DNA from 2 places in the Sporosarcina sp. QA0331 genome. Region 1 is predicted to be linked to the other one. Evidence: riboswitches for the same ligand, from Rfam matches in the RefSeq annotation. Region 1 holds a riboswitch; the other holds the start of a gene.

What was found. A riboswitch is a leader RNA that binds a small molecule or an ion and turns the genes downstream of it on or off. The one in region 1 is predicted to bind thiamine pyrophosphate.
Region 2: linked by a shared signal. The riboswitch ahead of tenA (thiaminase II) and the one ahead of AC0L13_RS15140 (YkoF family thiamine/hydroxymethylpyrimidine-binding protein) in region 1 are both predicted to bind thiamine pyrophosphate.

Annotation. Positions count from the first base shown of each region.
Region 1 covers NZ_CM147850.1:2,960,078-2,975,293, reverse strand. Annotated here, with positions in the region: gene AC0L13_RS15165 (ATP-binding protein) at 65-655, shown strand; gene AC0L13_RS15160 (polysaccharide deacetylase family protein) at 704-1,633, shown strand; gene AC0L13_RS15155 (hypothetical protein) at 1,733-2,224, shown strand; gene AC0L13_RS15150 (YecA family protein) at 2,407-3,405, shown strand; gene AC0L13_RS15145 (NUDIX hydrolase) at 3,531-4,013, shown strand; TPP riboswitch at 4,283-4,389, shown strand; gene AC0L13_RS15140 (YkoF family thiamine/hydroxymethylpyrimidine-binding protein) at 4,468-5,049, shown strand; gene AC0L13_RS15135 (ECF transporter S component) at 5,051-5,632, shown strand; gene AC0L13_RS15130 (ABC transporter ATP-binding protein) at 5,625-6,992, shown strand; gene AC0L13_RS15125 (energy-coupling factor transporter transmembrane component T family protein) at 6,973-7,728, shown strand; gene AC0L13_RS15120 (metallophosphoesterase) at 7,837-8,910, shown strand; gene AC0L13_RS15115 (hypothetical protein) at 8,958-9,080, opposite strand; gene AC0L13_RS15110 (VanZ family protein) at 9,148-9,753, shown strand; gene rsgA (ribosome small subunit-dependent GTPase A) at 9,992-11,071, shown strand; gene AC0L13_RS15100 (dipeptidase) at 11,226-12,224, shown strand; gene AC0L13_RS15095 (DUF819 family protein) at 12,241-13,467, shown strand; gene AC0L13_RS15090 (helix-turn-helix domain-containing protein) at 13,547-14,083, shown strand; gene AC0L13_RS15085 (ABC transporter ATP-binding protein) at 14,318-15,216, shown strand, end outside.
Region 2 covers NZ_CM147850.1:3,367,151-3,382,366, reverse strand. Annotated here, with positions in the region: gene AC0L13_RS17115 (MFS transporter) at 1-60, shown strand, start outside; gene AC0L13_RS17110 (flavin monoamine oxidase family protein) at 140-1,237, shown strand; gene AC0L13_RS17105 (YfcC family protein) at 1,668-3,080, shown strand; gene AC0L13_RS17100 (transglutaminase domain-containing protein) at 3,166-4,872, opposite strand; gene AC0L13_RS17095 (helix-turn-helix transcriptional regulator) at 5,075-5,278, shown strand; gene AC0L13_RS17090 (hypothetical protein) at 5,280-5,783, shown strand; gene AC0L13_RS17085 (YheC/YheD family protein) at 6,116-7,375, opposite strand; gene AC0L13_RS17080 (LVIVD repeat-containing protein) at 7,420-8,262, opposite strand; gene AC0L13_RS17075 (mechanosensitive ion channel family protein) at 8,472-9,716, shown strand; gene AC0L13_RS17070 (MBL fold metallo-hydrolase) at 9,883-10,644, opposite strand; gene AC0L13_RS17065 (Lrp/AsnC family transcriptional regulator) at 10,763-11,170, shown strand; gene AC0L13_RS17060 (hypothetical protein) at 11,366-13,000, opposite strand; TPP riboswitch at 13,524-13,631, shown strand; gene tenA (thiaminase II) at 13,732-14,415, shown strand; gene thiM (hydroxyethylthiazole kinase) at 14,412-15,216, shown strand, end outside.

The sequences.
Region 1 (15,216 bases):
ATAGGAATGAGAAAGGGGCGTATAGTAAACTGATTCGTAGATTGTATGAATAGGAGCTGCACTCATGAAAAGGTTAGTCGTTATTACAGTTGGCAAGACGCATAGCGGAAAAACCACATTTGCACGGGCTTTAGAGCAAAAGCTCGAGAATTCCATTGTGATGGATCAAGACAACCACGGAGCATTCATCAACACATACTACAGTAACTTGCAGCCGAAGATAGGGCCAAATACGCTCAAGCACGCTATCTCCCAGCTCGTTGTCGATTATGCGAAGGAGCATAGTGATTGCCATCTAATTATTTGCAATTCAAATCGAAGTCGCCAAGGTCGAGCATATTTACTGGAGGAATTGTTTCCGAAAAATAAATTTATCCGCATCCTCGTACACTTTGATTTGCCGGATCATGTCCTTCATTCGCGCGTTACGAATAGTGATCGCGACACGAATATATTTAGGAGTGCCTCCAATTTTGTACAAGTGCTTGACCGGCAAAATGCGGACTCATTAAAGAAGGACGTTGTAGATCCTTCTGAAGGCGAAGCGGATCATTTATTCGTCATAAAAGGCAGCAGCGAAGTGGAAAGCGTTATTCATAGAATTATATTGATCGAGAAAGATTTGCATTTGAAGTTGACCCGTATAGTTCCTTAAAGAACGGGAATCTTAAAGCCAATATACTCTATCGGAGGACTGGCAGACATGAAAAATCTAGTGCTTATTGGCACGCTCATTCTAGCATTCGGAGGCTTTTTGATCCCAATTAATGCTATGGTCATTGATTCCAACGTGAAAAGCACCGTTAAAAACGAAGCGCTTTATGAGGAAATAAAATTCTACAGTAAGCAGCATGAAATTGAACCGGTAGACGCAAAAGTGGACAGGGTCTGGAAGGCTATACCTGGGTACAATGGATTGCGTGTCGATGTTCAAGCGAGTTATAAAAAAATGAAAACAGCAGGAAAATTTGATGAGACGAAGCTCGTATTCGAAGAAGTACCGCCTTCTGTACATTTGGACGACTTGGATCCCCAGCCAATCTTTAGAGGGAACCCGGAGAAGCCAATGATATCTTTAAACATTAATGTTGCTTGGGGAAATGAATTTATTCCTCCAATCCTTAAAACTCTCAATGATCATCAAGTGAAGGCAACATTTTTCTTCGACGGCAGTTGGACGACAAAGAATCCGGCTCTCGCACAGATGATCTACAATGAAGGTCATGAAATCGGCAACCATGCATACAGTCATCCCGATCTTCAGAAACGCTCCAGAGCCGACACGATGGAAGAAATCTCAAAAACGAATGCAGTCATCGAGGAAACAATCGGTTTCAAGCCGAAATGGTTTGCACCGCCAAGCGGAAGCTTCAATCAGCAAACTGTCGACGTCGCACACGAACTGAATATGAAAACAGTGTTATGGACGGTCGATACAGTTGATTGGAAAAAACCTGCACCATCCGAAATGGTGAGGCGTGTCGTGTCGCAAGTTGAAAACGGCACCATGATCCTCATGCATCCTACCGAGCCTGTGGCACAAGGATTGGGAAATATGATCGCTGACATCAAAGCGAAAGGTTATCAGCTCGGAACGGTCAGCGAATTGTTGAGTGAGAAACGGGTTGATTGAATAAACCGAAAGAAACGGAAATATTCGCTTCAAGCCATCACTTTGTAATGAACTTGCATACTATGTATCGAACGTTCTAATCGTGATGGAGGTATGCAATTGACGAACTTTTTATCTTTTACTGGCAGAGTGATGTGGATCGATGACTTTCCAATAGCGCCAAACGATCCGCAATTAGGTTGCTATAAGTTATTTTCGCTGTCTGACAGGGACGGTTCGATTGTGAATTTTGTTATCGAGCCTGCCACTTATTTTGTGGATCATGTCAAGGTAAAGGTTGGAGATGTTGTAACGGGGTTTTATGATGCAGATGCGCCGGTACCATTAATTTACCCTCCTCAATATCGGGCAGATGTAATGGCAAAGGATCAACCAAATACTTTTGTGAAAGTGAGTTTCTTCAACAACCAATTAATAAGCAGCGACGGCAATTTAAAATTGAATATATCGAGGCAAACAGAAATTGTACTCGAAAACGGGCAAGACTTTAATGGCAATCCCGCAAACAGAGATTTGATCGTCATCTACAGTACTACAACAAGAAGTATACCAGCCCAAACAACACCTCATAAAATTATCGTTCTTTGTTAAGGTCCCCCACGATGAAAGAGCCAAACGCTAGGCGATTGGTTCTTTTTATTATGCTAAAATTAAGCTACAACCGGCCTAAAGGTCCAATAACTACATCAAAACAAGAAATTGGAACCGTTTCGAAAACGCCATATAAATGGTAAAATAGAAGAGTTGTAAATTTTTTAAGGGAAGTGTTATACATGATTGGTCGTAATGATCCTTGTCCTTGTGGCAGTGGAAAGAAATATAAAAAATGTTGTCAGTCGAAAGAGACTGTTACCGTTGAGACGGTTCAAATGGAAGAATTGGAAGGGATACTGCAAACATTTTATGATGTGTATCCGGAGCGGAAAGACATCCCGGACTACTTGGAATTAGCGAATGAATGGAAACGTTCATTAGATACATATTTGCCCGAAGAAGAGATGATTGAAGCGATTGTGTTGGATGAATTCTTTTTCCATCATCGACTGGACATTTGGACTGGATACTTGGACAAACAGAAGAAAAAGCAGTTACGTCCTTCCGTTTTGCGGGTGATCGACACATGGCGGCAACCGCAAGCAATCATTGGGGAAGTGATCGATGTTGAAGATAGTTACATTTCCGTGAAATCGATCTTTACAGACGAAGTCATCCGGTTGCGTCGGGAAAGTGAGAAGCCGGTACCAGTCGGCGTCCACTTATTCTGCTTCATGCTGCCTGACGGTACAGGAGAAGAAGGACAATACTTGGCCGTATCGAGCTTAATCTTCTTCCCGACAGATCACGCGGATGTATTCAAGGAATTTGCGAAGCAATTTGCAGATTATGAAGTACAGGATGTCGGCGATTTCTTAAAAGAAAATGCGATGAATTTCTGGAAGTTGCTTGGTCAAAACGGATATCAAGGCGGCGAGTTCACTGAGTTCGAAGCAGGCGTATTGCTCGATGCAATGGATTTTCTCGAAAAACATGACCGCATGTCTAGAAAGTTTTTAGACGTAGTCGAAGACTTTTTAGTGGAACAACAACCGAACGCTCGTAAAGAAACAGCGATTGCGGCTGGGGCGATCCGATTCGGCCAAGAGCATTCGTTTTTCGAGCCGCTATCTATGACGTTGAAAGAAATCGCTGAGTGGTTCGATGTTTCCGCTTCTTCCATGAATAAATATTATAAGGAACTGGATGCCTATTATAGCTCCAAAGTTATGAATTAATACAATTAAGGTCCACCTATTGCCTTTAGAAGCGATAGGTGGATTTTTAGAATCTTTCATTATTAATAGAAGATTGATAGTATTGAGTAGTGAGATAATTTATCAGAGAAAAGGGGATGGGAAAAATGGCAATGCCAACGCATATTGTTGCTTGCGGTGCACTCGTCGAAGATGATAATGGGAATTTACTAATCGTAAAAACGCATCACGGCGGATGGGTGTTTCCAGGCGGACAAGTCGAAGTGGGGGAGAACTTGATGGATGGCGTCATCCGGGAAGTGAAAGAGGAAAGCGGCATTGATGTGGAAGTTTCCCATTTGATTGGCGTGTATACGAATTCTGCAATTTATAAATGGTATGACGGAGTGACGGACGTACCGACAAAAGTGATGTTCGACTTCGCTTGCAAGCCGGTCGGCGGGGAGCTTTGCACATCGGAGGAGACGTCTGATTGCAAGTGGGTTCCTAAGGATGAAGTGCTGGATTATATTACACAACCGGCGATACGAGCACGCATTGAAGAGTATTTCAAATTTGACGGAAATGTGGAGTACCAAGAATATGTTACACATCCGGAATTTGAAGTGAAATTGAGTAGAAAAGTGTAGCGTTTTCGGCTCCATTCTGGTGGAGTTATGCGTGAAAAAAATGCTTTATGCGTCTTTCTTGCGATTTATGCGCACTTAATTACGTTTATGCGCTATTTCAAGGGTTTATGCGCAAAATAGAGAGTTTATGCGTGAATTAACGAATTTATACGTATCTGCAAGAAAGATAAGTTACAATACAGACGAAAGTACGAGTTTGCTAGTTTTCATTTACAATAAATAAATCTTCGTCTATACTGATGGCAACATAACTAATAACTACATACCGTTTTCTGCACTAGGGGTGCCCAATACTGGCTGAGATGCGAGCAACAGCTCCGATCCCTTATAACCCGATCAGGATAATTCCTGCGTGGGGAAGTGTAGTGGCTTTCCGATGTTTTCATATTGGAGAAGTGCTACATCTTCCGGGATGTAGTTTTTTTTATGAAAATTTTTCAGGAGGTTGAAGGAAATGGAATGTGGATTAAGTCCCATCGTCGGATTTCGTTTTTCGTTATATCCGATGGCAGATGATTTTGTAAGTGTAATTAAAGGAGCACTGGAAAAGACAGATACGTCGAATGTATGGATGCATACGGATGATGTATCGACCGTCATTCGAGGAAAACAAATCCACGTCTTCAACGTTGCAAAGGCAATCGCGCTGCATGCTGCGAAAACGGGTAAGCATATCGCTTTATCTGGAACTTTTTCAGCAGGATGCCCAGGGGATACGTCAGGCGATGTGTATTTGGATAAAGGGGAGAAGATCGCGAATACGGATGAGACGAAGCAATATGTGTCTTCCCAATTTGCGCTTTATCCGATGAATAATCCAGAGTATATGGAGATTATTTATCGCGAAGTGGACCGAGCGAAGGAGCAAGGCGTGTTCAATGAATCAATGCATTATGCGAGCGGCATCCATGGGGATATCCATAATGTGTTTGCATTTTATGAAGAGGCTTTCAGCAATGCACGTTCTGAAGAATATAAGCATTTGGTCATGACGGTTTCGATGAGCATTAACAGTCCATCGCACGGAGGACTGTAACATGTTGAAGTCATGGAAGCTGAAAGAGGTAGTCCTCATGTCGCTATTTTCAGTTGTGTTCGGAATCGTCTATTTGCTGTTTTTGCATGTCGGGAATATTTGGGCGGGGTTTATTGGTCCAATCGCCTATGAATGGATTTTCGGCATTTGGTTCATCGTGTCGATCATTTGCATGTATATTATTCGGAAACCTGGCGCGGCTGTCATTTCGGAAACGATCGCCGCTGCTGTCGAGGTGCTGTTAGGGAATGCAGTCGGTCCACGATTGATTCTTGCAGGTGTCATCCAAGGATTAGGCGCAGAGGCGGCATTTGCAGCAACGCGCTATCGTCGATTTGATGTATGGGTACTGATGTTGGCGGGTGTCGGTGCATCAGTGTTCAGTTTCACATATGGTTATTTCTTAGGCGGTTTTACGGTTTTCAGTACAGGTTATGTGCTGCTCATGCTTGGCATCCGGATTCTCAGCGGAGCGATGATTGCAGGGATTGGCGGCAAGGCGGTCGTCGATGGATTGCTTGCTACAGGTTCGCTCCGCGGATATGCCATTACACGTGCGAAAAAAGGTGAGGCCCGTGCGTGAAGTGATCCAGTTTGAGAAGGTAAGTTTTCGCTATCCCGATGACGAGGATTGGATTTTTGAAGATCTATCATTCTCTGTTGGAAGCGGGGAAAAGGTTGTCATTACGGGGCCGAGTGGAAGCGGTAAAACGACGATGCTCTATCTTTGCAACCGGCTGTATCCAGAAAACTGTGATGGAATCGTAAAGGGTTCTGTTACGTTATTTGATAAAGAAAGCAAGTCTTATTCTCCTGGTGAAGTGAATCGCCGGATTGCGACTGTTTTCCAAGATCCTGACGCACAGTTCTGCATGCTAACTGTCGAAGAAGAGCTGGCGTTCACGCTTGAAAACTTGAAAGTAGATCGCGAAGAAATGGATAGGCGGATTCAGGACGTTTTGGAGCTGACAGGGTTGATCGAGTTCCGTCATTCCGTCATTCAACAGTTATCCGGCGGGGAAAAACAGCGGATTGCGACTGCATGCGCATTAATTATGGAGCCGGAAGTCCTTCTTCTCGATGAACCGATTTCCCATTTAGATCCGTATACCGCAAAACAGTTCATTAGCTGGCTAGATGAACTGCAACGGAAACGGTCTTTGACGGTGTTGGCAATCGAGCATCGGCTTGACTTATGGGGCGATTTTTTCGATCGTGAAATTCAGTTGGAGCAAATGGCAAATGCGGGTCCGATGATGAAAAGGACAAGCAGCAAACAGGAACACCGGTCATTGGAGGCAAATAATGTTAGTACTGATTTTTTGAAAGACGTTTCCTTCACATTAAACAAGGGGGAAGTGGCAGTCCTTGCAGGTCCAAATGGTAGTGGAAAATCAACGTTATTGAAAGCATTGTGCCGATTGATTCCTGCAAATGGAACTGTGCACCCTTCCCATGTCGGATATGTTCCTCAATCACCGGAATTTTTATTCGTGACGAAAACAGTGCGGGAAGAAATTGCTTTCGGGGGCGGTACTGCTGCAGACGAATTGCTTGAACGGTTGCAGTTGGCGGCAGTTGCGGATTTCCATCCTTTTGCTGTAAGCCATGGGCAGAAGAGGAGAGTGGCGATTGCTGCAATGCTATGTGATGGCAGGGAAATCATTTTAATGGATGAGCCGACATCGGGACAAGATGCCGCTTCTATGGAGGAGCTGTTTCGGTTGATCGACGAGCGGGCGAGGGAAGGGGCGACCTTTTTGATCGTCACCCATGATATGGAGTTTGCTTTTTTAATGGCGGATTCGATTTTATTAATGAAGAATGGAGCTTTGACAGGGAAGTTTAATGCCGCTGAAGTTTGGCAGGACGAAAAGTTAGTCGCTGCGCATCATTTGCTTCAGCCGAAAGGGTGGGTCGAACGTGAACTCTGCTTTGCATAATATGAATCCTGCTGCAAAGTTCATCGTTGTCACGATTTGCATGTTGACGATGGCGTTCTTTTTCAATCCGTGGACGCCGCTGCTCATGTGGGTAGGCGTGATAATTGTTCAACTTCTGTTCAGCCGAATCGACTGGAAACTATGGATCCTGTTCATGATTCCGTTTTTTATTATGGCGTTCGGTTACTTTTGGACGACGCTCGTGTTTGCCGAAGATAAGTCAGGACCAGTCGTCTTGTCAATTTGGTCAATTAACATTACAGAAGTCCAGTTGAATCATGCATTGGCTTTAAGTTTTCGAGTACTCGCATTTTCCGGATTGTCATTGTTATTCGCGTTGACGACAAATCCAGTTTCATTCATTTTAAGCTTAATGCAGCAAATGAAGCTGTCACCGAAAATCGCGTACAGCATATTGGTCGGGTACCAGTTCCTGCCTGTCCTAAAGGATGAGTTTGTTCAAATCCAGCAAGCCCATCGTCTCCGAGGCGCGGAACAAGAAAGAAATGTCTTCCGCCGACTGCTACATATGCGGAAGATTCTCTTCCCGATGCTTGCGGGGGCTGTCCGGAAAGCAGAACGGGCGGCATTTGCGATGGAAGCAAGGGGGTTCACGGGAGAAAAAAGAAAAGACTTTTATAAGGTTATTCGTGTCGGCAAGGTGGATGGTTACATGGTTAGTCTTTTCATGTTACTGCTCGTAGTAAGCTGTACAAGTACTTTGTATATAAAATAATTTGCGAGGGTCCCGCTTGGAGTGGGGCCCTTTTGCCGTTCATTTCCATATGGTATAGTCATTCTTATAGAAATTCTGAAAATCGTTCAGAAAAGGGGAAATCGCATTATGATTGATGTAAGGGAATTGAAGTTGGAAAAAGGTAGAAGAGTCATCATTACGTCGGATGTTCATGCAAATCTTCCGTTGTTTCAGGAATTACTTGCGAAGGTAAATTATACGATGGAAGATTACTTATTCATCAACGGCGACCTTTGTGAAAAAGGACCGGACAGCCTGTCGACAGTTGAATTTGCGAGGAAGCTCAGCACGGAATCGGACAGGGTTTTCATTACGAAAGGGAATTGCGACGTCGTCCATGATTACGTATTCAATCATGTCGAAGGAATCAAAAACTATATGCAGCAGCGAAAGAACTCGATTTTGAATGAAATGATGAATCGCCACGGGGCGACACTTAATGATTTTGTGACGCTGCAGGAACTTGGGGAGTTTTATCGAATTCATTTCGGAGAGCTGCTTGACTGGCTAGATCAACTGCCGATAGCTTATGAAACAGACGATTTCATCATCATCCATGCAGGTGTGGAGGACATTCCTGATTGGAAGGAGACGAGCCGTGAATTTGCTTTGTACACTCCTGCTTTTTATGAAAAAGACCATCAGGCGGATAAGGCGGTTATCGTCGGTCATTGGCCAGTCGTTAATTACCGGGCAAATGCAGTGAGCTCGAACTGTCCGCTGATCGATTTGGAGAAAAAGGTAATTGCAATCGATGGTGGGAATCAAATTAAAAAAGACGGGCAATTAAACGCGCTCGTTATCGAAGAGGAAAACATTACATATACATATGTCGATGATTTGGATGAAAAAACAATTACACGAGATCATATAGACGAACTGGGGCGGGTCGGAACGGTCACTTACCCGAACTATGAATTGCGAGTACTTCAAAAAGATGACTATTTTACACTATGTGAGAATGTAAATCTTGGTATTAAGCAGTGGATAAAAAATGAATTTATTCATGAAGGTAATTGCAAAAATGACTTGAGCACGACATTTTTATCTGTTGAAAAAGGAGAAACCGTCTCCATCGTCGATGATCGTCATGAAGGATATACATTAGTGAAATCAAGCGATGGTGAAGTTGGATGGATTCCAAAGGATTGCTTAGTATAATACGAAAGCTTCGAAGGCGGATGCCTATCGAAGCTTTTTCTTATGGGTCAAAGGTCATAAAATGACAATAAAGTTGTGAAATTGATCGATAGCTTTCGGGAAATGAACGATAACTCGTCTAAATTGATCGATAACTTTCGGGGAATGACCGATAACTTTCTGCATTCCATGGGGAACAACTCCATGATCGAAAACGTCAAGCTCTATAAGAAGTAATTGGAGTCAAAAGGAGAAGTTATGTGGTTAATTAGTATGTATGTCATCGAAATGCTAGGATATATGATCGTTGCGTTACCAATCTATGTAGTCGTGCGAATGATTATCGTTAAAAGAAGAAATCGGCCGGTTAACAAATTGCATGAAGTGCTGCTCGCCTTATTCATCCTCTATATAGTCGGACTAGCCTCCCAGACAATTTTTCCGAAGTGGAGTATGGGCGTGGATGGAAGTACGGGAAAGTTCTTTTTTGATGTTTACATTTTTGATCGTCTATCGAGCGTCAATATGACTCCGTTCCGAACAATCATAAGTTACTTTCAAGCTAATGAGCATGTGAGCGGTTGGAACAGCGTTTCGCTTGTGAATCTTCTTGGAAACATGTTCGTGTTTTCCCCGATCGGCTTTTTCATTCCTTTGTTATGGAGAAGGATGGATTCATTTAAAGCAATCTTTTTCATCGGTTTTGGCGTCACTTGCTTCATCGAAGGCACCCAATACTTCATCGGTCGCAGTACGGATATTGATGATATCATCCTGAACACAATCGGCGTAATGATTGGATATTGGGTCTATCTCGTTTGGAAAGTCTTAGCTAAGCGTGAAAAAAATGTTGACCGCAAATAATCATTTTGTTATGATAAAAACAACTTTCAGAAAGTAGGTGATGTTTTATGGCGAAAATCAATATGGCTATTGCAAAATTGATCGGCACCATAATTTCACCTGCCATGCCTTCGTAATAGGCATGTTTCTTCTGTTATGCGCGTGAAAGCATGGTGTCCGATCCGGAACCATGCTTTTTTATATTTACTGACGCTTTGCGCTAATTGTGAAACGCACATAATAGGAGGATTTAACTTTGATTAAATTAAACGAATACGGATGGAATCAATTCCATCAAGAAAATATGGATACGATAGTAGAAGAACTAAAAGCGGAAAATTACGTTCCAGGACGTGTCACGCTTGAACATAAAAGAATGTTCCGCGTCATGACAGCTGAAGGGGAATGGCTCTCAGTCTGCTCGGGCGCATTCCAACATGCTGCCTATGAAAGAAGAGATTACCCTGCTGTCGGCGATTGGGTAGTTGTTGAAAAAATGCCTGGTGAAGAACGCGGCATTATCCATGCTATCCTTCCACGGACGTCACTTTTTTCTAGGAAGTCGGCGGGGACAACAATTGCTGAGCAAATCATTGCGGTGAACGTCGACATCGTTTTCCTCGTCATGTCAATGAATCATGATTTCAACGCTAGACGATTGGAACGTTACCTAGTTGCTGCCTATGATTCCGGGGCGACGCCTATTGTTGTCCTGACGAAAATGGATGTTAGCGATGATCCGGATCATTATTTGGAATTGGCGAGGGCAATCGCACTTGGCACAGATGTTTTCCCGGTGAGCAATACGACCGGGGAAGGAATCGAACGGATTACGGATTTATTGAAAAATGGCAAGACGGCGGCTTTACTCGGTTCGTCCGGCGTCGGAAAATCTTCGCTCGTCAACTCGATTTGCGGCGAAGGGAGGATGGCGGTGCAAGGCATCCGTGAAGATGACGCGAAGGGGAGGCATACGACGACCCACCGGGAACTTATCAAAATTCCTACTGGGGGCGTGCTCATCGATACACCGGGAATGCGGGAGTTCCAGTTGTGGAATGAAAGCGAGAGCCTCGATTCTGGATTCAAAGATATCGAAGAACTCGCAACGACTTGTAAATTCGGCGATTGCCGCCATGAAAGCGAACCGGGCTGTGCAATCCGAAATGCGCTCGAAACCGGAGAACTGGCGAAGGAGCGTTACGGAAACTACGTCAAACTCCAAAAAGAGCTTGCTTTCCTAGACAGGAAAATGGACCGCCAAGCACAAGCCGCTGAACGGGATAAATGGAAGAAGATAACGAAAGGCATGCGAAAGCATCCTTCGAAGAAAAAATGAATGATATAGATGCGGAAGCAGGGATAGCATAATTACCTGCTTCCGCTTTTTTGCATTTACTACCCACTTTACTTCGATTTCCGAAATCATACTCTTGTTTTAATATAGTAAATAAAATATACTATATTAAAAGTCAGTTAAAGGAGGTGGGAGAATGAAAGTATTCGATTTGCATTCGGATCTTTTTACCGATATAGCGTATCGGCGGAAAAATGGAGAAACCAATGTTTTTGACCGGATCCACTATCCGAAATTAAAAAGCGGCTATGTCGATTCTGTCATATGTGTGTTTTGGGTGGAACCAGCATTCCGGAATAATCCCTTGGCAAGGTTTGAGGAACTCTATCGCTATGTAATGGAAGACTTGCATGAGTCGTTGCATGTGAATTTATGTGTATCCACGGAAGATATGGTTGATTCGAATGAAACGAAAAAGATCAATGTTTTCCTTGGACTGGAAGGATTGACCTTTCTCGAGCGATGGGGCAAAAGTGATTTTCACGAGAATATTGAGAGCGCTTTCCCTGAACTGCATGAGAAAGATTTCAGGCACGCAATTTACGCTTGGAATGAAACGAATTTCCTCGCTAGCGGTACAGGTTCTTATAATGAAGGAATACATAAAGGGTTAACGGTGCATGGAAAGGAAGTTACCCGACTGGCGAATGCGCAGAATTGGATAGTGGATGCTTCTCATACAGATGATAAATCCTTTTGGGATCTCTATCATACGAGCGATCAGCCAATCATTGCGTCACACAGCAATGTCCGGGCACTTTGTCCACAATATCGGAACCTCACAGATGAACAAATCAAAGCGATTGCAAACGGGGGAGGCATTATCGGCCTGAATGCATACTTCGAATTCATTGACGAAAAAAATCCGACCGTCGATCGTTTCATCGACCATGCTGTTTATATTGCGGAACTGGTCGGACCGGAATATGTCGCTTTTGGCTTTGATTTTGTAGATTTCTTGGATAATCATGAAGTAGGGGCGTCATTTGATGGAACTACGGTTGGGCTTGAAACTGTCGAGCAAGTACCCGAGCTTTTATTGAAAATGGAGAAAAGGGGCTTTTCCAAGGAAGAGTTGAAGGGAATCAGTTTTGACAATGCCTTCAAATTTTTAAGCAAGCAATTAAAGGGATGAAAATGGGGGAATAAAAATGGAGAAAACACTTATTCAGCCAGATGATATGATCACCCTATGGGGGATTATCGTCGTTTGGGCAGCAGTCAGTATCTTTTTAGAGCAACGGTTTAGTTGGGCAAGTAAAATTTCTGGGGCAATCATCGCCCTCGTTGGTGCCATTATTTTATCGAATACGGGTGTCATACCGACGGAATCACCTGTCTATGACGCTGTGTGGGCATTTATTATTCCGCTCGCCATTCCGTTGTTGTTGTTCCACGTAAATTTCAAAAAGATTTGGCAGGAAAGTGGACGGATGCTCATCATTTTCTTGCTTAGCTCCATAGGGACGGTCGCAGGGACGATCATTAGCTTTTTCTTATTGAAAGATCATATCCCATATTTAGATAAAATCGGCGCGATGATGAGTGCTTCTTACGTTGGAGGCGGAGTGAACTTTGCGGCGATGGCAGGGAAGTTCGAGACGCCTGGTGAAATGGTTTCTGCGACAATTGTTGCTGATAATCTAATGATGGCGATGTATTTTGTTGTCCTGATGATTATACCTACGATGGCATTTTTCCGGAAACGTTATTCCCATCCACATGTGCTGGAAGTCGAAGCTGGGAAAGGGAAGAACGACGGAAAAACACTTGCAGAAAGTTTTTGGGCACGTAAAGATATTTCATTGAAGGATATGGCGTTGTCAGTTGGAACAGCTTTCTTCCTCGTCATTATCTCCTTTAAAATTGCAGCCTTCTTAGACGGGATCATTCCTTCTGGTGAAGATGTGTCCTTCTTCATGAATTTATTGAATGGTTTATTCGGGGACAAGTATTTAATATTGACGACATTGACCTTTTTAGCGCTTGCGCTTTTCCCGAAATACTTTGAAGGAATCAACGGTAGCCAAGAAATCGGGACGTTTTTAATTTACTTATTCTTCGTAGTAATTGGGGTGCCGGCGTCGATTCCATTAATTATTCAAAACGCGCCGCTTTTATTAATCTTCGTTGCAATTATCGTCATCGTCAATATGATCATTTCCCTCGTTGCAGGGAAGCTGCTCAAATATGACCTTGAAGACATTCTTCTTGTAAGTAATGCAAATATTGGCGGACCGACAACGGCAGCGGCAATGGCAATTGCAAAAGGATGGAAAAACTTAATAGGTCCGATTTTAGTCGTCGGCACTATTGGTTATATTATCGGAAACTATATCGGTACGACATTAGGGTTATGGTTTGCAACACTTCTATAAAAGGGAAGCCTGGCACTGTAAGACTGCCAGGCTTTTTATATGGTAAAATGAATAAAAGAAGTTAAATGAGGCGGGTAATATGTTTGATGGTCAAAAAATTAGAAAACTGCGTTCGGAACAAAATCTTTCATTGAAGGACCTTTCGGACAAATCGGGTGTCAGTGTGAGCATGATCAGTCAAATTGAACGGAGGAATACGGATCCGACGCTCACGACGCTTTATAAATTATGCAAAGGGCTCGATGTTTCGATTTCTACATTATTAGGTGCAGATGAACAAGCGTTGCAGCTTGTTCGGAAAAATGATCGAAAGTCTGTCAATTTCCCTAAGTCTAATTCGAAATACGAACTTCTCACCCCAATTAATGAAGGGACCATTGAAATGATCATGATCCATTTGGAGCCTGGTCAAGAGGATCAGCAGCTTGTCGAGCATTCAGGTGAGGAGTGCGGGTATGTCGTAAAAGGGGAAATGACAATCGTACTTGGGGATGAAGAGTATATATTGTACGAAGGCGACAGTATTCGCTTCAAAAGTACAACACCCCATCGTTTTTTCAACCACTCACAGGAAACGGCCATATCCGTATGGGCAATGACGGGGAGAGTGCTATGATATTTTGTGGAAATAGGGATTTCTTCAGCCTGAATGAAAACGCTTGTCAGCCTAGGCGAGCAACAACGGATGCGAGCGTTTGTCAACAGGCTGAGCGGGAGGACATCATTGGATGCCTCCCGTTTTTCATTTCAATCAATATATTCATGACAAATGTCATCTCAACGTATGACAGAGCATACTGAAAAAAGCTGCGCATACCTCCTATGATATTTATAAGAGGAGTGTGAGCGCATGGAAACAATTGTTGAGATCAAAAATCTATCAAAGGAATTCAAAGGGAAAAAAGCGGTGGAGGATGTCTCGTTCTCCATTCAACCCGGTGAAGTCGTTGCAATTCTTGGGCCAAATGGGGCGGGGAAGAGCACGTCAATTCTTATGATGCTCGGTTTGCTGCACCCGACGTCGGGCAACGTCTCGCTTTTCCATAAACAGCCGCAAGATCAAAAAGTACGTGAACGGATAGGAGTCATGCTCCAGCAAGTAAGCCTGATGGATGCATTGAAGGTGAAAGAGGTTCTCGCATTGTTTAGAAGCTATTATCCAAACCCGTTGTCGATGGATGAACTGATCCGATTGACCGGGTTGCAGAAAAGTGATTTGAACAAACGGACGGAGAAGTTATCAGGCGGGCAAAAGCGTCGCGTCAGCTTCGCGCTTGCGATGGCAGGAAACCCCGATCTCGTATTTTTTGATGAACCGACTGTTGGAATGGACAGCACAGCAAGGAAGGAGTTTTGGGCGAAAGTCCGGCAACTTGCCAGTGAGGGGAAGACCGTATTATTTTCCACCCATTATTTGCAGGAAGCAGATGATGTGGCGACGCGCATCCTTTTATTCAATGATGGGAAATTGGTTGCAGACGGTTGTCCGTCAACGATTAAACAAAGTTTGCTGAAGAAGACGGTTTCGTTTAAGGCTGAGGGGAATTTCCCGAAAGAACAATTTCTCGCAATGAATCATATATCAGACGTCTACGAGGAAAAGGGAAGAATCGTCATTCAAACTGAGGATACCGATCATGTACTTTCATTGCTCTTCACTGGAGAATTGGCAGTTTCGGATATTTCCATTGATAAAGGACGACTAGAAGACGCATTTGAACAATTGACGGTCGAACAGGGGGTATCGTG
Region 2 (15,216 bases), 410 kb from region 1:
ATTTGGGCTCGTATCGGCAAGCAGAAGGAGCCGAGTCGCATCCAAGCGACCGAAAACTAACTATCATAGTGAGGATCCCAAATGAGCTGAAAAGATTGGCGCATGTAGTAAATTCATCGTTAGAAAGAGGAAGGTATATATGAAAAACCCGATAGTCATTGTCGGAGCTGGGGTAAGTGGCCTTTGGGCTGCCTCTCTCCTAGCAGAGCGAGGCATTACATGCAGGCTTCTCGAAGCTAGAGAACGGATTGGCGGCAGGGTTTTAAGTTCATTTGCCCCGAATCGGCCAGACTTAGGCGAATTTGATCTTGGGCCAACATGGTATTGGCCGCAGTATGAACAAACAATTGACGGCATCGTAAAAGAGTTGAATATCGCGACATTGGAACAATATACAGAAGGGGCCATGCTTGCAGAACGGTCTCCGAACGAATCACCGAAGCGTTACGTACTGCCGGGAAATCAAAACGCAAGGTCAGTCCGGTTCAGAGGAGGGGTGCAGACGCTTGTTGATGCGATAGCAGACACAATCCCTGAAGATGTGATTGAGCTCGGTATGAGAGTGACGGCAGTGAGGCGGGAGGAAAATGGGGATGTTACGGTTGAAGCTATCAGTGCAGATGGGGAACCAATAAACATCCCTGCGCATGCAGTCATCATGGCATTGCCGCCACGAATTATCGGACGCCATATTGAATTTACGCCGTCCCTCCCTCCGAATCTGATGACTGATCTTCTGAACAAACCTACTTGGATGGCTGGGCATGCCAAGGTAGTCGCGATTTATGACCGCCCTTTTTGGAGGGAGGCCGGACTTTCAGGATTCGTCTCAAGCTGGGTCGGACCTCTGCAAGAGATTCATGATGCTTCTCCTGAAACGGGTTCGGGTGCATTATTTGGGTTCGTTGGAATCCCGGCGCAGGTCCGTCAAGAACTTGGGAAGGATGAGATTTGTCAATTGGCGATTGAGCAATTGGTGAGGCTTTTTGGATCCGAGGCTCATAATGTAAGTGCTATCCTTTATAAGGACTGGGCGGTGGAAGCTGAAACAGCTGTTGAGGAAGACTGGCTCCCACTTCGGGACTTCCCGCGATACGGTCGACCCCCGGCGGCAGGGGATTGGAGAAAAAACATTGCTTTTGCCGGAACCGAAGCAGATCCGCAATTCGGAGGACATTTGGAAGGCGCACTGCGGGCAGCTGAGAACGCTGTTGTTGAAATTCTCGGTGATGAGTAATTGTGTGGGTGCCTGTGCAGCACACTGTTCAGACAATGCACTACAATTGCATAAGTAAAATGAAGAAGCTGATCAACTCAACATTCGATCAGCTTCTTTTTGCATTTATATAAAAAACATTGAATTGTCATAAATGCGTGCTGAACAGGCACTTTGCACAACTGTTATACTCGGAATTATCATTAAAAAATGAATTTAATGCACAATTAGTTGTGCAATGTTAACAGATTGTGTTTTTTCATTGTATTTTCTTAACAATGCAACTAAATTTAATTGGCTAGAAGGTCTAACGACTTAAGCGCAGTAAGCTTGTATAATAAGCATAGTTAACGACTGCAAGCGAGAATAACTCAGACTGATGTTTTAAAAATTGTTGATAAAAAAACAATCGATCCATTCGTCTGTATAAATTTACTTAATGGAGGTTCAAATGGAAAAGGAAAAGAGAGTGAAGAAGAAGTTTCAACTCCCCCATATTTATGTCATCCTATTTATATTCAGTGCTCTGGCAGCTATTTCGACGTACTTTATTCCAGCAGGGCAGTTTGAGCGTGTGCCAGGTCCTGACGGAAGAACAGCGATTGACCCGAACTCATTTACAGAAGTGGAAGCTTCCCCAATTGGCATAGCTGATTTTCTTACTGTTATTCCGCGTGGATTGATTGACGCGGGAGAGATTGTATTTTTCACATTTATTATCGGCGGTATGTTTGCGGTGCTGAAAACAACTGGAATCATTGAAGTTGTTGTGGACAGGCTGGCAAACCGTTTTGCGAAAAACAGTATTTTGCTAATCCCGATTTTAACAACAGTATTTGCGATTGGGGCGACATTAATCGGAACCCCTGAACTATCGCTCGTTTATATTCCCGTTATTATGCCTTTAATCATTGCTTTAGGGTACGATTCCATTGTAGCTGCATCCATTGCGCTAGTCGGTACGGTTGTCGGGTTTACTACTGGAGTGTTAAACCCGATTAACGTAGGATTGTCGCAAAAAATTGTAGGTGTCCCGGTGTTTTCAGGTTTGCCGTTGCGTGTAGCTCTATTTATTGTTTGTATATCGGTGGGGATATTCTTCATCATGCGCTATGCAAAAAAGGTACAAAAGGATCCTTTGCACAGTTATGTGTATGAAGATGACCAAGAGAAAAGGAAACTTTACAAGCAGAAAGATAAAATTGATGCGAAAAGCATGAACACAAGACAAAAATATGCTTCAGTTGCGGCTTTCATCTTCCTTGGAATATTAGTATATGGTGTGCTTCAGCACGGTTGGTTCATGGTAGAGATGGCAGGCCTATTTATCTTTATGGGGATTGTCGTCGGCCTAATTGCCGGTCTGAACGCAACTCAAATTTCTAACGCATTTACGGAAGGATTCCGTGATGTGCTCATGGGAGCCATTATTATTGGACTTGCCCGTTCTGTCGCTGTTGTGCTGGAAGACGGACAAATTATGGATTCCATCGTTCACAGCCTAGGTTCTTTGGTCGGCGAAATGCCATCTGTCCTCGGTGCGGTAGGTATGTATCTAGTACAGCTGACGATTAATTTCATTATCCCGTCCGGAAGTGGACAAGCCTTAGTCACGATGCCAATCATGGGGCCACTTTCAGACATGATCGGCGTAACAAGACAGACAGCTGTACTTGCGTTCCAGTTCGGGGACGGCTTTGCCCATATTCTATTCCCGACTTCTGGTTACTTTATGGCTGCACTCGTGATCGCCGGCGTTTCTTGGCAAAAATGGATTCGTTTCTATATGCCGCTATTCCTTGTGTTTTCAGCAATTGGGGTTGTCACATTAGTGATTGCTCAGATGATTCAATATACAGGCTGAGCGCATTTGATTAGAAAAAAATCATCCCGAACCTTCGTTAGTAAAGGTTCGGGATTTTTTATTGCTTTAGACACTGCCTACTATTTTAATACTCAACGCCACTTCGAGAATGCGTCTTGAATGCTTCTTCATCCGGTTCGAAATAATCTTCTGTGTAGTTCGCTACGAATTCACCGTCTTGTATATAGCCGGCGCCCCATGTCGGGTCCATTGTGAGCCATTCGCCGTCCACCTTCACTTCCACCCATGCGTGGCGGGACCAGTTGAAGCCGGATCCGGCAGTGCCTGCTACATATCTTGCTTCCATGCCGGATGCGCGGAGCAAGGCGAGGGCGAGATACGTGTAGTCCTGGCAAATTCCTTTTTCAAGCTCTAGTACTTTTAATGCGCTATCATCCCACTCAAATTCACTGTTTTTCTGTTTTTCCACGTCATACGCGATTGACTTTGCCGTAAATTCATAAATGGCCTTCGCTTTCTCGCGGTCTGACATATCATCGGTTATAAGGCCTTCCGCAATCGCGATAATATCAGGGGCATCGGATTGAACCCCGCGTGATGGCAATAAATCTCGTAAGTCCTCCGTGCCAGTGCTTTCGACTGTGAATTTAGCTACGTCATAATAATAAAACTTGGAACTATTTTTCTCTTTTATTTCCGGAACACTAACGGTTACGTCATATGTACCCGGTCCGAAGCGCAAGTAGAATTCGTCATCGAATTGGTAATCGACAACAGGAATGACGGCTAATGCCTTATCGTCATCTTTTTTTGTCGCAATATAAAGATGTGTCGTCTCTTTTGCGAATGGGGCGTCTTTGTCAATCGTGCCTTTTATGCGATACGTTAAGTTGGTTTCTTCACCGCCGGCTGTCGGGTAGGTGAGATTGACGCCGCGTTCGTTATAGGTCGTCATGTAATTGATCGGTTCAGTGACAAGGTCAGATTCGTTGTCGATGTATAGGATCGTTCCTTCTTGAAAATAATTGTCTCTTTCCTCGTCAGGAACATAGACTTTTAGCTGATGGACGCCTTTTCCGTAAAATAAAGGAACGTCATATGCGAATTTCCCATCTTTAACTGGAAGCACGTGCTTCCACGTTTCACCGTCCTTTTTGAGCTCGAGCATCAGCTGCTCGTTTGTCCCTTTGATGGAAGAGATTTTCCCTTTCAATGTGAAGACTTCGTTTTCATTCACATAACCGCTAGCAGGGGCCTCAAGTGATAATCCGGCATCCTGGGCAAAAGGGGTATACGTAAGATCTCGCTGCATCGCAGGGTTGACGTTAAAGACAGTGAATTTTGCAAGGTCATAATAGTAATTTTTCCGATCCTTGCTTGGGAGCATAACAGTAACTTGGTATTCTCCCTCTCCATTAAACAGCCTGACGTCTTTTTTGAATTTCCCATCTTGGATAGGCGCATAATATTCCATCGAGTCGTCGGAAAGCGCTTCTCCATCAAACCTGATTTTGATCCATACATACTTTTCTTGTAATTGGTCCTGATTTTCAACCGTTCCTTCCACTGTGACGAATTCATTCACCGCAAAGTTTGTGTGGGTCGGTTCTAGTAACGTAGCTCCCACTTCTTCGCTATAGGCTGTTAACTCCAATGGAGTCATTTCAAGTTCAGCGTTTTTCTTTTCCACTGCCGCTTCATAATCAACCTTCTGCTCCTGCTTTTGCTCGGGAGTTGGCTGCGGTTCTTTTATAGCGTCAGACTTATCCGTGCATGCGCTTACTAAAAGCAGGCATAGCAACGAAACAATCGGTATATGTATTTTTTTCATAGACGACGCATTCCCCCTGGAATTTTTTTGATAACTATACTATAACAAGTTTTCAAAACTAAATCCTAAGCCTGTCGAATGAAGTATTAAGTACTGGATTTCACCAAGAGTTAATTTATTTTGTTAATTATACATAACGTAATGTTAATAATACTTTACATGATGTTAAGAATACTATACATTTAATATAGGAGGAGTTTACATGCTGAAAAACAAGGTTCGTGAGCTGCGTGCCCGTCAAGAGTTTACACAAAGTGATCTCGCCAAAATGGTAGGTGTCACAAGGCAGACGATCGGCTTTATTGAAAAAGGGGAGTTTTCACCATCTGTTACGTTGGCATTGAAAATTGCGCAAGCATTCCAATGTGATCTTAATGAAGTATTTTGGTTGGAAGGGGAGGAATGAAATGAAAGGCGATATGAGGTATACGTATCCGATATGGCAAATGGGGTGTATTTTATTGCTAATCGCTCTCACGTCGATAATTGGATTCATGTCGGACTTTGAATACTCAAATGGTACGGAAAGCTTTCTATTTCAGTTCAATTTAGATGGCCTTGGCTTTTGGTGCCTTCTCGCTTGGCTCATCGTCTTAGTTATGTATTTACTTATATTTAGATGGAAAATTCATCATCATAATAAGCGGAATCCGAGTCATCAGCTGAAATTCATGACATTAAAGCCGCAGGAATATATGGAAGATGACGAGTTGTTTGAGGAAGTGACAAGACGTGCGACACAGAAAGTCTATTCTTATTTCACAGTCGGCCTTCCGTTCTTGGCAACCATCTTTTTGATTTTACCGATTGGGAAGGTCGGAATGCTGAACATTTTGCTCTTACTCGCCATTGGACAATATTTTATTTATTACCGGTCAATGAGGCGGTATATGAAAGAGGATACTGAATGACTAGGGGAGAAGTGGATGCATGTTTAAAGAAAAGGGGTTTATGGAGTTATATCCTTATTCGGATGACACAAGATTGGATGTCGCTACCTTGCAAGTTCGGAGCTTCAGAAGGTAAAGATTAATAGTTGTCTGATCACCCAGAATGGATCTTGTATATTCGAGTACTATAAAAAATAAGTGCCTATGCAGCGCAGCCATTACAATTGCATAATGTGAAAAAAAGAAGCTGATCAACTCAAGGTTTGATCAGCTTGTTCCCGTATTTATTTAGAAATAGTTGAATTTGCACTAGAACTAATCAGACCCCAAGTTACATGAAAGTTAAGCAAGGATCATTCTATACTTTTATCTTTCAGCATTGAAAGTATAGAAAGGTCAGGAACATAGTTGCCTTCAATAATCCATATGTCTCCCTTGTTAGTTATACCAATATCGAAACCGATTATATCTATGTGTGGGTAGGAATGTTCCAGCTGTTTTGCGGCTAAAATACAAATTTCATCTATTTTTTCTTCAAGCCTATTAGTAGTTACGGATGGAAAAGTTGAAGTCTTAAAAGCCTCGCCAAATGGCAACACTTTCTGAGCAAAATTAGTAACGAAAAATCCTTTGTGAGCAACTTTAATTGCTCGTCCTGTTACTTTCCAAGTTGAATGGATCTTCTGTGCCATCACTCTTACGTCTATTGGGCAATCATTAATTGTTATGAGTGGTATTTTTTGTTGAATAAGATAACTTTCTTTGATTAGATATATTTTATGAACAAAATCATAAGCTTCTTCAAAAGTGGATTTAGTATATTTTCTACCTTCTAAATGAATTTCATAAGAAGAGTGATCATTTGAAGAAACTTGTGCAATTCCAAAACCTTGTTGACCGACACATGGTTTAATGATTACTTGCTTATATTTTTGAAGAAAATCAAAAAAAGTTGTTTGCGTTAGTAAATCGGTATCCGGAACAAATGTAGCAATCTCTAACTTTGCTTTAGTGAGTATTTGATGCTGGTCCCACTTACTGTTCGAAAAATGCAGGTTTGTATCTTGAATCCACATATTTCCCTTCAGATCATACAAAATATCAATTACAATTGTGTTGCATTCTGAAAAACAATCTCCGAGTTTTTTTGCTGCTAAGATCGATAAACACTGTATCTTACGAAGAAGACGTATAGGAATCGAATTCTCCGAAACAGGACTGTATTTATGTGCTGTAGATCTATACTCCCAGTTAGAAAAAGCGGATTCCCTATGAACAGTAATAAAAATTTGGAAAATAGAATCTAGAATTTTAGCCTGTACTATATAATATTTTTGTTTTATTTCATGATGTGAAAGATAAGGATAAATCTCTTCTTTACAAATAAGTGTGGGTACTTTCGTAGAACTAATTACTTTAAATTTATTATTTACTCGAGAGATACTGATTTCCTTAGTACCAAAAACAGGCTTGATCACGAGCGCGTTATACTTTTCCGAGAGTTTTAGAAAAGAGGCCTCCGAGAATAATTCTGTTTCGATTAGATACTTACGTAAGTATTCATTTGAATATAAGATTTTATATAGATTTAATCGTCCTCTACTGCTTTTCAACATTCTATCCCCTTGTAGTAAAAGAGACTTCAGTTAACTTCTAGTTACCATTTATAGATAGCGAATCCAGCAGGATTTTCTAAATTACCCGCATTAAATTGCCCTATATGCACTGGGGTTGTAGGTGAAGAAATATCATAAATCTCTACTGTGTTGCTGCCGAAATTGGCTACATAAAGAGTAGTACCTGTTATTTCCAACCCGGTAGGTTCGACTAAATCTCCGTCGCCGAACTGCCCTATACGCACCGGTGCCGTAGGCGTGGAAATATTATAAATCTCTACATTGTTATTGATTGATAAAAACCCAAAGTTAGCTACATAAAGTGTTGTACCTGTTATTGCTAATCCAACAGGAAAAGTTAAATTTCCACCGTTAAATTGTCCTACACGTACCGGAGCAGCAGGCGCAGAAATGTCATAAACTTCGACATTATTAAATTCATTATTCGCTACATAAAGAGTAGTACCGGTTATTGCCATTCTAGTAGGATTATTTAAATCTCCTTCCCCAAACTGTCCTATATGTACCGGAGCAGCAGGTGTAGAAATGTTGTAAATTTCCACCGTATTATCGTCGAAATTTGATACATACAGTGTGGAACCTGTTATTGCAAATCCGTCAGGTCCAACTAACTCTCCATTCCCAAACTCTCCTACACGTACCGGAGCAGTAGGTGTGGAAATGTCGTAAATTTCTACCGTACTATCGTCTCTGTTCGCTACATATAGAGTGGAAGCTGTTATAGCCATTCCTAGAGGGCCTTCTAAATTTCCTGCATTAAACTCTCCTACACGTACCGGAGCTGTAGGTCGAGTAATATCATAAATTTCTACTGTGTTACTACCGCTATTAGATACATAAAGAAATCTTGCTCGTATACCCATCTATTATCCCTCCCTTCTCAGGTATAGAGTATGGTATGTGTTCGAGCTAATGTATGCATAGACCAATATAAGAGGTTTAGTTAAAGGCCTTGCTACCATTCGATTTATCTTGCTTCTGGGTGCTGGAAATGAATTCAAATGGCTGAGGAAAGAGATGCCTTCCTGGTTCTGTTATAATGAGAAGCAGATTACGTAAAGGGGAGAGATAAATGAACTTTATTCGTAACCGGCTTTTAGGTTACGGTGTGGATGACGCTTTGGTTGACACGCTGTCATTTGTCATCCTGATAACTGTAATCACACTCCTATGTATTATTGCGAACTTTATTACAAAAAAAGTGATTATCCGATTTATCGCACACATTGTGAGAAAGCACAAAATTAAGTGGGGTAATATTCTGTTGGAGAGGAAAGTGCTCCGGAGATTGTCCCATTTTGTACCGGCGATCATTATTTATTCCTTTGCTGCCAGCCTTCCTACGTATCGCGCGGCGATCGAAACGTTGGCGCTGACGTATATGATGATAGTGGCATTCAGTGTCATCAACCGATTATTAAGTGTGTTCAATGATATTTATCAGACGTATGAAATATCAAAAACGAAACCGATTAAAGGGTATATACAAGTTGCTAAAATAGTTGTCATCATCGTAGGTATCGTTTTGGTCATTGCCAATTTAATGGGGAAAAGTCCGCTTATCTTGCTTAGTGGAATCGGGGCCCTTTCAGCGGTGTTCATGTTAGTGTTTAAGGATTCATTATTAGGGCTCGTGGCGGGTGTCCAGTTATCAGCAACTGAGATGGTTCGCATGGGCGACTGGATCGAGATGTCGAAGTACGGTGCGAATGGGGATATTATCGATATTTCCTTAAATACGGTGATGGTGCGAAACTTTGATAAGACGGTGACGATGATTCCGAGTTATGCGCTCATATCGGATTCATTCATCAACTGGCGCGGGATGCAGGAATCTGGCGGGAGGCGCATTAAGCGCGCTTTGCATATCGATATGACAAGTATTACGTTTTGCACAGATGAAATGATTGAGCATTTTAAACAGATCCGCTATCTTTCAGATTATATTGTTAGTCGTGAACAGGAAATTCAGGAGTACAATATTGCAAATAAGATCGACCGAAGCAATATCGTAAACGGTAGGGCGATGACGAATATCGGAGTCTTCCGAGCTTACATTATTGAATACCTTAAACACCATCCCGGCATCCACCAAGAAATGACGTTAATGGTAAGACAATTAGAGCCCGGTGAGAATGGATTGCCGATTGAAATTTATGCATTTGCGAATAGTACACAATGGACTATCTATGAGGGCGTCCAAGCGGACATTTTTGATCATTTATTTGCCATTGCAGGGGAATTTGGACTCCGCGTATTCCAAAACCCAGCAGGAAGTGATTTTAAAGCATTGGCCCAAAGAGAACCGAGTGAATGAATCGTTTGAATTGTTTGGGTGCCTGTGCAATGAACAATCCAGATAATACACTACAATTGCATAAGATAAATGAAGAAGCCGACCAAATCAATACTTGGTCGGCTCTTTTGCTCATTATTATAAGAGACATTGAATTGTCATAAATGTTTGGTGCACAGGCACCGCATTAAAATGTGTATGATTCGCCGTCTTCTGGCACTAATACATTAGAAGAGATTCCTTTTTCGTTTGTAAAGCTTCGTAATTCTTCTCTTGATAATGTCCAATGGTTGACTGCTTCCATATGGCTTGCAATGATTTTGGCATGAGGGGCAGCGTTATATACTTCATACACATCGTCTTTCCCCATGACGAGGGATCCGCCTTGGAGGAATTGATTATCCCCGGCATTCACCACAATGACTTCCGGTTTATGCGTGTCGATTACTTCTTGAACAGCTTCATACCAAACTGTATCTCCTGCGACATATAGCGTTTTCTCGCTTGGATGTTTAAAGACGACACCACAAACGAGTCCGGCAAGTTGAAGGATTTCTCCTCTGCCATGCTCACCTTTTGTTTTAATGAATTGGATGCCTTCAAAGACAGTATCCTCTTGTAAAACTTCTACATTTTGAAAACCATCATTTGTAATGACTTCGGCGTCTTCTACATTTTGTACAAACATTTTTATATCTTTAGGCAATGCTTCTTTGGCTGCTTCATCATAGTGATCCAAGTGGAGATGAGTTACAATGACAGCATCTACATTCGTAATAATTTCGTCAATGGACATTGGCAAGCTTGTCAGTGGGTTATTTTGATCCTGCCTAAGTGAATTAGGGAAAGGTGGATAAGCGCCTTTCTCACCTAAAAATGGATCTATTAAAAACTTCTTGTTTGCATATTGGACGACCAATGTAGCATTTCGAATTTGTTGTATCTTCATGTCCATTCGCTCCTTTTCGTTAATGTACATACAGTTTATCCGAAGACCACGATTGACTTACATAGATAAAATCAAGTCTATATGCAGTTTCACTTGATTATTGAAAGGATTTGAGAAAATGTTAGATAACACGGATAGGCGGATCATCGATGAACTCTCCAAGAACAGTCGCATCACAATGAAGGAGTTAGGTGAGAAAGTACACTTAACGGGGCAGGCAGCTTCCACGAGAGTTGCGAAGTTGGAGGTTAATGGGGTGATTGAGGGGTATAGTATCACGGTGAACCAATCAAAAATGGGGAATTCTGTTCACGCGATTATCCAGGTATTTACGAAAAGTACGGATCATCGACCGTATCTATCGTTCATCGATCGACAAAAACAATATGTCTCACATAATTACAAAGTCAGTGGGGAAAGCTGTTACATTCTTGAATGCAAGTTTCCCTCCAATGAAATTCTTGATGAGTTTTTGACGGATATGAGCAATTATGTAAGTTATAAATTATCGATTGTTATTAGTTGAATAAAGAAGTCGACTCCTATCATGGAATGGATCGTTTATTAAAGAATAAAGCCCTTGAAAACTCCAACCAGAGTTCGCAAGGGCTTTATGAAATTGTTTTAATTTCACCGTGGGGCATACGGTTTAGGCAGGGAATGATGACATTCCCTGTTAGTATGGGATGCATTGATTATTCAGTTTTAGTTTGTTGCAATCTTATTTTTTAAGCAATCCGAAGAATGAGTTGTAAGCTGTGACAACTTGGTTGTAGTATCCAACAAGTTTGTCCCAAACTGTTGTTTGAACATCTTCAGTAACTGTTTCTTCAGCAGCTTCTTCGTCAGTAGCAGGCTCTTCCGCTACTTCTTCACCGTCAGCAGGTACTTCTGTTGCATTTTCTTCGTCAGCCGGAGCATCGGTAGCTTCTTCTTCGTCAGCCGGAGCATCCGTAGCTTCTTCTTCGTCTACTGGCGCATCGGTAGCTTCTTCTTCGTCTACTGGCGCATCGGTAGCTTCTTCTTCGTCAGCTGGCGCATCGGTAGCTTCTTCTTCGTCAGCTGGCGCATCGGTAGCTTCTTCTTCATCTACTGGCGCATCCGTAGCTTCCTCTTCGTCAGCTGGTGCATCCGTAGCTTCTTCTTCATCTACAGGTACATCTGTAGCTTCTTCCTCTTCAGCAGGTGCTTCTTCTGCTTCCTCACCTGTTAAGACGATTCCGAGATGATCTTGAATAGCTAGAGTATAGTAGTCGATCAAACTTACATATTTTTGTAAGATTGATTTATACTCATTTAATTGCTCGTCTGTTATAATAGAATCGGTTGATTGGTCAGTTGACGTAGTATCTTCATTGATATTTTCGTCAGCTGGCTTTTCTGTTTCATTAGCATCATCTTCTACAGGTACCTCTGTAGCTTCTTCATCTTCAACTGGAGTATCTACAGCTTCATCAGCTGGAACGTCAACAGTTTCTTCCTCTTCAGCCGGAGCATCGATAGCTTCGTCTTCGTTCGCTGGCAGCTCAACAGTTTCGTCTTCGCCAACTGGAGCTTCAGTAGCTTCATCTTCGTCAGCTGGTAGCTCAGCATTTTCCTCTTCGTTAACAGGAACATCCGTCGCTTCCTCTTCCTCAGCCGGAGCCTCTACATTTTCCTCTTCGTTAACAGGAACATCCGTCGCTTCCTCTTCGTCAGCCGGAGCCTCTACATTTTCCTCTTCGCCAACTGGAGCATCCGTAGCTTCGTCTTCATCAGCCGGAGTCTCTACAACTTCCTCTTCGTCAACTGGAGCATCCGTAGCTTCATCTTCATTAGCTGGTAGCTCAACAGTTTCGTCTTCGTCAACTGGAGTCTCAGTAGCCTCATCTTCATCAGCTGGTAGCTCAACAGTTTCTTCATCTTCAGCTGGAGTATCTACAGTTTCCTCTTCGTCAACTGGAGTGTCCGCAGCCTCGTCTTCATCAGCTGGAGCCTCTACAGCTTCCTCTTCGTCAGCCGGAGCATCCACAGCTTCATCTTCATCTACAGGTACGTCTGTAGCTTCGTCATCGTTATTAGGTGTATCTGTTGTATCATCTTCATCTGTAGAATCATCTTCATCCGGTTCTGCAGCCACCAAGTTTTTATTGGCGATCGTACGCATGAATTGTCCTTTTTCAGGTGATCCCGGAATGCTTGTTGCGTAATAGGAAACCTTTTCACCATGGTTTTTAAACTCTTTTTCACCATTTTCAGCCGCTAAAGCTGAGCCGCCTGCTCCAAAAATAGCAGCAGTTAGCATTGAAGTCGACATGACAAACGGTAAAATCTTCTTTTTCGTGTTCTTCTCATTACGATTCGTTTCTTTAACCAAGAATGATCAAACTCCCTTTTCTTTAATTTTTTTGACTTGCCTACCAGATAATGAAGCGAAATAACACTCTTTCTATCAAGTCGTTATGTACATCCGCCTCCTTCTCAAGTAAAGAGTATAAGGACTGTTTTTTACTATTCTCTCAAAACTTCCAATCGAATAGTGTAGCAGTGTCCCGTCTGCACATGACTAACAATAACAAAAGAAAATAACAGTGGTGTGACAACCAAATAACAAGTATTCATGGAAATATTAACCTTTGTAATAATATAAATGCGTGTGAAAGGACTAAAAAGAGGATGGAATCTAATCGATTTGACCCTCATTATCCAATTTCTTCCTAACTGAAAATTGTTAACAACGTGCTGTCCGTCTGCGATATATTACTTTATAGACAAACTTTTGAGTGGTCTAAATGGTCTAACGTTATATATTTCTAAATATTACAGCCGGGTTAATCGAAGATGTCACAACCTTGCGAAACTACTAAACTGTGTTATAGTGGAGATGAAAACTGAAAAGAGTTAACCACTGGGGGAGTCTTTGTGAAAGACTGAGACGTGTATCGATACGCGGACCCTTCGAACCTGATCTGGCTCATACCAGCGTAGGGAAGTGGATCGCACGTCTTCCAAAGGTTATCTTACGCCGATTTGCGAGCCGCTTCTTCAACGAATGTGTTGAGTGAAGCGGCTTTTTTGGTTTTCCAAAACAAAAGAGGAGTGGTTGGAATGACATTTTGTGAAGAAGTACGGAAGGAATGCACCGATGTTTGGGAGGCTAGCTTTCATCACCCGTTCATCGCTGCGCTTGCTGAAGGGACATTGCCTGAAGAGGTTTTTAAACATTATGTTCTGCAAGACTCCTATTATTTAAAGCATTTTGCAAAAGTGCATGCATTGGCAGCTGTGCAGGCAACGGATTTATTGACGGTGCAACGGTTTGCACAACATGCGGATGGAACTTGCGGGGCGGAAATTTCATTGCATGAAGGCTTCTTTGGACTATTGGGCGTTACAGATGAGGATATTGAAAAATTTGAGCCGGCGCCGACAGCATACGCGTACACGTCGCATTTATATCGGGCGGCGTTGGAAGGAGACTTGGCCGCCACGTTATCCGCATTATTGCCATGTTATTGGTTGTATTACGAAATAGGCGAGCGATTGAAGGATGCGAAGCCGAATCATCCGATTTATGACAAATGGATTGCTACGTACAGCTCTGAATGGTTCGAACAGGCAACCCGAGAGCAGATCGACCGCTTAAATTCACTGACGGAGCATCTTTCAGATCAAAGACGCGAACAAGTGAAAGCTCATTTCATTAAAAGTGTCCACTATGAATTGCAGTTTTGGGAAATGGCATGGACGAAGCAAAAATGGTCACTTGAAACAAACGAGGTGCATGTATGAAAGTCCAATCCTCAATGTTGGATGACCTACGTCAGCAAAACCCGTTAGTTCATTGCATTACGAACCATGTCGTTGCAAACTTTCAAGCGAACGGCCTGCTGGCATTGGGAGCTTCTCCAATCATGGCGGATTCAATCGAGGAGGCGGCGGAAGTAGCTGCCGTTTCCTCGTGTACATTGCTTAATATTGGAACGTTGGACAGTTCGGCTGTTGAATCAATGATTGCTGCCGGAAAAAGCGCTTCCTTTAAAGGGCGCCCCATCGTATTGGATCCTGTCGGAGCAGGGGCGACTGCTTTCCGAAAACGAACAGTTGCAAAACTTCTAGATGAATTGGATATTACACTCATTCGCGGAAATGCTGGTGAAATTGCATCCATCGCAGGTATTGAATGGAAAGCGCGAGGCGTCGATGCAGGTGCCGGTTCTGCAAATATCGCCGAGGCAGCTAAAGAGGTGGCACGCCGCCATCATTGTCTCGTCGCTGTTAGCGGTGAGACTGACATTGTAACGGATGGTGAAAAAATCATCCGCATCACAGGGGGGCACCCGCTCATGACGCGGATTACGGGCATGGGTTGCCTGTTAAGTGCTGTTTCTGCTGCTTTTCTTTCGGTCGGTAAGGATGCACCGATTGAGACGATCGCTTACAGTCTAGCGTTTTACAAAAAAGCGGGTGAATTGGCGGCAGAACAAGCTTCAGGTCCGGGAGATTTTGCTGTTCATTTCCTAAATGCTTTATATCAAATGGATGGTGAAACATTGAACGACGACCAATGCATTATAAAAGAGGAGGTTGTCA